2 regions of the Streptomyces sp. NPDC048560 genome follow, and region 2 is predicted to be linked to the other one. Evidence: riboswitches for the same ligand, from Rfam matches in the RefSeq annotation. Region 2 holds a riboswitch; the other holds the start of a gene.
The links. Region 2 has a riboswitch for cobalamin ahead of AB0C82_RS17460 (cobalamin biosynthesis protein). Riboswitches for the same ligand answer to the same signal wherever they lie in the genome.
Positions count from the first base shown of each region.

Region 1 (3,399 bases), on a different contig from region 2:
CGCTGCCGGTCCTCGTCGCTCATGCTGACACCGGCGTCGTCGATGACGATGCACAGGTTGTTCTGGACCCGCTGGAACGTCACCTCGATCGGTGCGTCCTGCTGCGAGAAGCTGGCAGCGTTGTCGAGCAGTTCGGCCACCGCGAGGGCCACGGGTGCGACCGCGGACGCCTTCAGCGCGAGACCGGTCTGCTGCATGATGGCGACCCGGTTGAAGTTGCGTATCTGCCCCTGGGCGCTGCGCACCACGTCGTACACGCTGGCGGCCCGGTTGCGGCGGCCGAGGGGCGCACCGCACATGACCGCGATGCCCTGCGCCTTACGCGCCATCTGGGCGTTGGCGTGGTTGACCTCCAGCAGGTCGCTGAGTACCGCGTGGCCGCCGTACTTGCGCTGGATGCCGTCCAGGAGGGTCGTCTGCTCCGCCGCGAGACTCTGCAGGAAGCTGGCGGCACCCTTGAGGACCGCCTTGGTGTTCTCCTCGGCCGCTTCCTTGGCCTCGCGGAGGGTTCCGTCCTGCTCGCTACGGAACCTCTGCAATTCCGCTCGCGAGAGATGCAGTTGACTGTCCGATATATGGAGCCTGCTCCTCAGCTCCGCCTCGTTCTGTTGCTTCTTCGCCCCTAGAGCTCGGTTGCGGGCGGCGAGTGCCACGACCGCGACGACGGCTGTCGCCGCCACCGCGACCAAGCACCACACAAGTGCATCTCGAATCATGGAAACCTTTCCCGGGCGCATGGCAGGCGGACGGCGACGGATACACCTCGCGAGGATCAGGGATCCAGCCGCTCGGCACTGCTCACCCGCTGGTGCGGAAAGCAGGCCGCCGATCGCGAATCAGCATCTGGACCCAGTGGATCAAGATCACAGATGTGCGGATGCTATCACCGGAATCGTTCCTTCAATCGAGCCGGCTCCCGGTCCCTATACCGGTCAACACGCCTTGTATACAAGGGCGTTGAGCAGATTCTTCGCCCCTGGGGCGGCCCGGTCCGCGCGCCGTCGGTGTCGGGGCCCGCAGTGTCGCGGGCAGGCCTTCACAAGAGGAGTGACAATCTCTCACATGCGTGTGCGGCGCCGACAACCGGTGTCTCCCGCATTCGCCACCAGGCGTGTGTGTCGGCCCCTCCGTCGGTGGCCGTCCTGATGCGTATGAGTCATGCTTGGGGGGCAGTTGACCTCGTTACCACGTCACCGGGCCGACAACGCGCTCGGCGGCATCGTGGCGAAAAGCTCGACGTTCAACCCGGCGGCACCTTCGGCGTGACGACCTTCGCCGAGGTCGACCCCGGGGGCAACATCTGCGAAGAGACCGCCGACTGCGCCGTAGGGACGTGCCGACCACTTCGACCGGAACGACCGCAAGAACGACGTCTTCGTCGCGGACGCCTTCCAGTAGTTCTCGAGAAGTTCACGTCTGCCTCGCCTGCCGGAGCGGGCGCCCGGATCCATGTCATGGCCGTGGCCGTGGCCGTGGCCGCGGCGGCGATCGGACTCCTGGGCGCCGGCTGGTCCGTGCTGCGCCGCGTGCGCAGGGCGAGCGCCCCACCTGCGTAGGAGAGGCCAGGCGGGCACGCGCGGTGGCGGCTCCCGGTCGAGGGACGCCACCGCGCGGGGCGCCCGGAGCGGCCCGACCCGGCGGACGCGGCAGCCGGTGGGGGAGCGTTCCGCGCTAAGCTGCAAGCGCCCCGCGGGGGAAGTCCGGTCGAAGTCCGGCGCTGACCCGCAACGGTAGGCGGAGCCCTCACAGGGTTCCGTAAGCCCGATTTCCCGCGGTGGTGATGGCTCCTGTCAATTCGCCGTGGACTGCGAGGGGTGCTGCACAGGGGCCCCGAGTCCCGGGCTGCTCCTTTGAATACGTAGGCGCACGGCCCGAGGCGAAAGAGATCCGCCCGTGGCCACATCGCTCGAACGCATACCGGCCGTGCCGCCGCGCGCCGCCCTGACCGGCGCCGGGCCCACGCCTCCCAAGCGGGTGTCACTGCCGCTGCTCCTGACCCTCCTGGGCGTCGCACTCCCCGTCTCCCTCGCCATGGGCGCCGGAACCGGGGCGTCGGGGCTCTCCTGGGGAGAGGTCGTGCACCATCTCTGGGCCGGACTGACCGGCGGGCCCATCGCCGCCGACGAGGTCCCGGCCTACACCATCGTCTGGGAACTGCGCTTCCCACGAGCCGTCCTGGCCGCGATCGTCGGTGCGGGCCTCTCGGCCATCGGCGTCGCCGTGCAGGCCATGGTCCGCAACGCGCTCGCCGACCCGTTCGTCCTCGGCATCTCATCCGGCGCGGCCGTCGGCGCCAACGCCGTACTCATCTTCGGGGCGTTCGGCGCCTTCGGGATCTGGGCCCTGTCCTCGGCCGCCTTCGTCTCCGCCCTCCTCGCCATGGTGCTCGTGTACGCGATCGCCCGCACCGATCGCGGCCTCACCCCGCTGCGGCTCGTCCTGACGGGCACCGCGATGTACTACGGCTTCTCGGCCGTCACCACGTTCATGGTGTTCGCCGCCGAGCGCGGCGAGGCTGCCCGCTCCGCGATGATGTGGCTGCTCGGCAGTCTCGGCGGAGCGACCTGGGCCTCCGTGCCGATCGCCGCGGCGGCCGTACTCGCCGGCCTCGCCCACCTCGCGTGGTCGGCCCGCCGCCTGAACGCCCTCGCCATGGGCGACGAGACCGCGGCCGCCCTGGGCGTGGACGCGGGAAGGCTCCGCAAGGAGCTGTTCCTCGTCTCCGCCGCCGTCACGGGGGCGGTCGTCGCGGTGAGCGGTGCGATCGGCTTCGTCGGACTGATGGTCCCGCACGCCGCACGGATGCTGGTCGGCGCCGACCACCGCAGACTCCTGGCCGTCGCGCCGCTCGCGGGCGCCGTCCTGCTGATCTGGGTCGACATCCTCTCCCGGGTGGTCCTCGCACCTGCCGAACTGCCCGTGGGGGTACTGACCGCCGTCATCGGCGTGCCGTGCTTCGTCCTGCTCATGCGCCGCCGCTCCTACACGTTCGGGGGCGCGTGATGCGGATCGACATCGATGAACTCACGGTGGAGATCTCCGGCGCACGACTCGTGGACGACGTCACGCTGCGAGCGGGCGAGAGTCAGGTCGTCGGCCTCGTGGGGCCCAACGGCAGTGGGAAGTCCACGCTGTTGCGGTGCGTCTACCGGGCCCTGCGCCCCACCGCCGGCACGGTCCGGCTCGGGGGCGAGGACCTGGACTCGATGAGTGCGCGCGAGAGCGCCCGCCGGCTCGCCGCGCTTCCCCAGGAGGCGGTCACCGAATTCGACTTCACGGTCGCAGAGGTCGTGGCGATGGGACGGCTCCCGCACCAGCGGTCCATGGCCCGGACCACCGACGAGGACCGGCGTACCTGCGAGGCGGCACTGGCGGGCGTCGGTGCCGCACACCTCGCCG
Region 1 covers NZ_JBEZIJ010000014.1:171,843-175,241, reverse strand. Annotated here, with positions in the region: gene AB0C82_RS32040 (ATP-binding protein) at 1-716, opposite strand, end outside; cobalamin riboswitch at 1,666-1,792, shown strand; gene AB0C82_RS32035 (iron ABC transporter permease) at 1,894-3,003, shown strand; gene AB0C82_RS32030 (ABC transporter ATP-binding protein) at 3,003-3,399, shown strand, end outside.
Region 1: linked by a shared signal. The riboswitch ahead of AB0C82_RS32035 (iron ABC transporter permease) and the one ahead of AB0C82_RS17460 (cobalamin biosynthesis protein) in region 2 are both predicted to bind cobalamin.

Region 2 (3,399 bases):
TCCCCGCCATCGCCGCCCCGCTCGTCGCCGGTCTCGCTGCACTGCTGGCCACGCGGCTGACGTACCGGATCAACCGGAAGGTCACCGACGAGGCGCAGCTGAAGTCGACCGCCAAGGGCTACCGGGCCGGCCAGATCGCCTCGGCCGGGCTCGTCTCCCTCGCCCACGGCACGAACGACGCGCAGAAGACGATGGGCATCATCACCCTGGCCCTGGTCACCGGCGGCGTCCTGGCCCCCGGCTCCAACCCGCCGGTCTGGGTCATCGTCTCCGCGGGTGTCGCCATCGCCCTGGGTACGTACCTCGGTGGCTGGCGCATCATCCGCACCATGGGCAGCGGCCTCACCGAGCTCAAGCCGCCGCAGGGCTTCGCCGCCCAGACCAGTGCGGCCACGGTCATCCTGGCCTCCTCGCACCTCGGCTTCTCCCTCTCCACCACCCAGTCCTGCTCCGGCGCCGTCATGGGCGCGGGTCTCGGACGCAAGGGCGGCGTGGTCCGCTGGTCCACCGCCACCCGGATGTTCATCGCCTGGGGCCTGACCCTGCCGGCCGCGGGACTGGTCGGCGCGGGCGCCGAGCTCCTCACCAAGCAGGGCAGCTGGGGCGTCGCCGTCGTCGCGGCCCTCCTCATCGCGGGCTCCGGAGCCATCTGGCTGCTGTCGCGCCGCAAGCCGGTCGACCACACCAACGTCGTCGACACCCAGGAGCCCGAGCCCGCCGGAGTCGTCACGACGGCCATGGCGGCCGTGACGACTCCTCCCACCGCCACCGCGGCCATGGAGATCAAGTCCACCATCCCGGCCCCGGCCGGAACCACCGCCGACCCGGCCCGCCCGGCCACGGTCTAAAGGGCAGGAACTACCACCATGAAAATCGACTGGGCAGCTCTTGCCTCCGTCTTCGGCGTCAGCCTCGTGGTCACCGTGGCGCTCGTCGGCCTGTTCACCCTCGGCATCATCGGCCTGTCCAAGCAGGCCGCCGCCACCTCGGCCGGCGCCACGGGCGGCTCGTTCGCCCTGGCCCGCAGCGGCGCGTACCTCTGCTTCGGGCTCTGCGCCGCGGCAGTGTCCTACGGGATCTACCTGATCGTCGTCTGACGAAGCGGCCGCGGTGGACGCGGCCGGGTATCCCCCCTCGCCGTTGATCTGCGTGCGGTATCGCAGGTCAACGGCGAGTTGACGGGCGTTCGCACAGCGTGGTGGACTGCCCGTGCCGTTTACGGCGACAGAAGAGGAAGCCGGTGCGAATCCGGCGCGGTCCCGCCACTGTCACCGGGGAGCACTCCCCCCACACCGGAAGTCACGGTCCGTTCGCGGACTGGAAGGCCGGGGGGAACTGCGGATCCGGAAGCCAGGAGACTCTCGTCGCCGGTCACGTCGAACCAGGGCGCGGACCCTGAGTGAGGACATACGTCATGCCTGGCCGCCGTGCGCCCGATCCCGTGTCACCTGTCTCCAGAACGTCCCGTGCATCGGCGGGCTGAGCCATGCGTGCCGACCGCATATTCGCGTACGGCGCCACGACCGGTCTGATCGGCGATCTGCTCCTGGGTGACCCCCGCCGCGGGCATCCCGTCGCCGCGTTCGGGACGGCCGCCGCGAAGGTCGAGGACCGTCTGTGGCGCGACCACCGCGGGTGGGGCGCGCTCCACACGCTGATCTGCGCCGGAGGCGCGGCGGGCGCCGCCGCGCTCACCGCCCGTGCCGTACGGGGCCGGCCCGCCGCCGCCGTCGCACTGACCGCCGCCGCCACCTGGTCCGTCATCGGCGGAACCTCTCTGGGCCGCGAGGCGCGCGCCATCGGCGGCGCCCTCGCCGCCGGGGACATCGAGGTGGCCCGGGAGCGGCTGCCGCATCTGTGCGGGCGCGACCCGCACTCACTCGACGGGCCGCAGATGGCCCGTGCCGTGGTCGAATCCGTCGCCGAGAACACCTCGGACGCCGTCGTCGGCGCGCTCGTCTGGGGTGCGCTGGGCGGAGTGCCGGGTCTCGTCGGCTTCCGGGCCGTCAACACCCTCGACGCCATGGTCGGGCACAAGTCGCCCCGGTACCGGCGGTACGGCTGGGCCTCGGCCCGCCTCGACGACCTCGCGGGCTGGCCGGGCGCCCGCCTCACCGCCGCACTCGCCGTGGCCGCCGGGGGGCGGCCACGGCAGGCGGTACGGGCCTGGCGGGCGGACGCGGGCAAGCACCCGAGCCCCAACGCGGGGCCGGTCGAGGCAGCGTTCGCGGGCGCGCTCGGCGTACGGCTCGGCGGGACGCTCGCGTACGGCGGCCGGGTCGAGCACCGGCCGGTACTCAACGGGGCGGCCGGCCGCGCGGTGGAGACCGCGGACATCGAACGTGCGGTGCGGCTGTCGCGCCGGGTGAGTGCGCTGGCCCTCGGCGTCTGTGTGGCCGGCCGGCTGATCGCGGGACGGAGACGGATATGAGCGGCGGACTGCTGGTCGCGGGGACCACATCGGACGCGGGCAAGAGCGTCGTCACGGCGGGGATCTGCCGTTGGCTGGTGCGGCAGGGGGTGAAGGTCGCGCCGTTCAAGGCGCAGAACATGTCCCTCAACTCCTTCGTCACCCGCGAGGGCGCCGAGATCGGACGCGCGCAGGCCATGCAGGCACAGGCCGCCCGGGTGGAGCCGACCGCGCTGATGAACCCGGTGCTGCTCAAGCCCGGAAGCGACCGGTCCAGCCAGGTCGTCCTGATGGGGAAGCCGGTGGGCGAGATGAGTGCGCGCGGCTACCACGGAGGGCGGCAGGAATCACTGCTCGGGACCGTCGTGGACTGCCTGGAGCAGCTTCGGGGCACGTATGACGCCGTGATCTGCGAGGGGGCGGGCAGTCCGGCCGAGATCAACCTGCGGCGCACGGACATCGTGAACATGGGCATCGCGCGGGCCGCCCGCTTCCCCGTGCTCGTCGTCGGCGACATCGACCGCGGAGGTGTCTTCGCCTCGTTCTTCGGCACGACGGCCCTGCTGAGCGCGGAGGACCAGGCGCTGGTCGCCGGGTACCTCGTGAACAAGTTCCGGGGCGACGTCTCGCTGCTTGAGCCGGGTCTCGACATGCTGCACGAGCTGACGGGGCGGCGGACGTACGGGGTGCTGCCGTTCACCCACGGGCTGGGTATCGACGAGGAGGACGGGCTGCGGGTGTCGCTGCGCGGCGCCGTACGGGAGTCGGCCGTCAGCGCGCCGCACGGCGAGGACGTCCTGCGGGTCGCGGTGTGCGCCGTCCCGCTGATGTCGAACTTCACCGATGTGGACGCGCTGGCCGCCGAGCCGGGAGTCGTGGTGCGGTTCGTGGACCGGGCGGACGAGCTGGCCGACGCGGACCTCGTGATCGTGCCGGGCACCCGGGGCACGGTGAAGGCCCTGGCGTGGCTGCGCGAGCGGGGGCTCGCG
Region 2 covers NZ_JBEZIJ010000006.1:54,145-57,543, forward strand. Annotated here, with positions in the region: gene AB0C82_RS17450 (inorganic phosphate transporter) at 1-848, shown strand, start outside; gene AB0C82_RS17455 (hypothetical protein) at 867-1,097, shown strand; cobalamin riboswitch at 1,229-1,361, shown strand; gene AB0C82_RS17460 (cobalamin biosynthesis protein) at 1,487-2,431, shown strand; gene AB0C82_RS17465 (cobyric acid synthase) at 2,428-3,399, shown strand, end outside.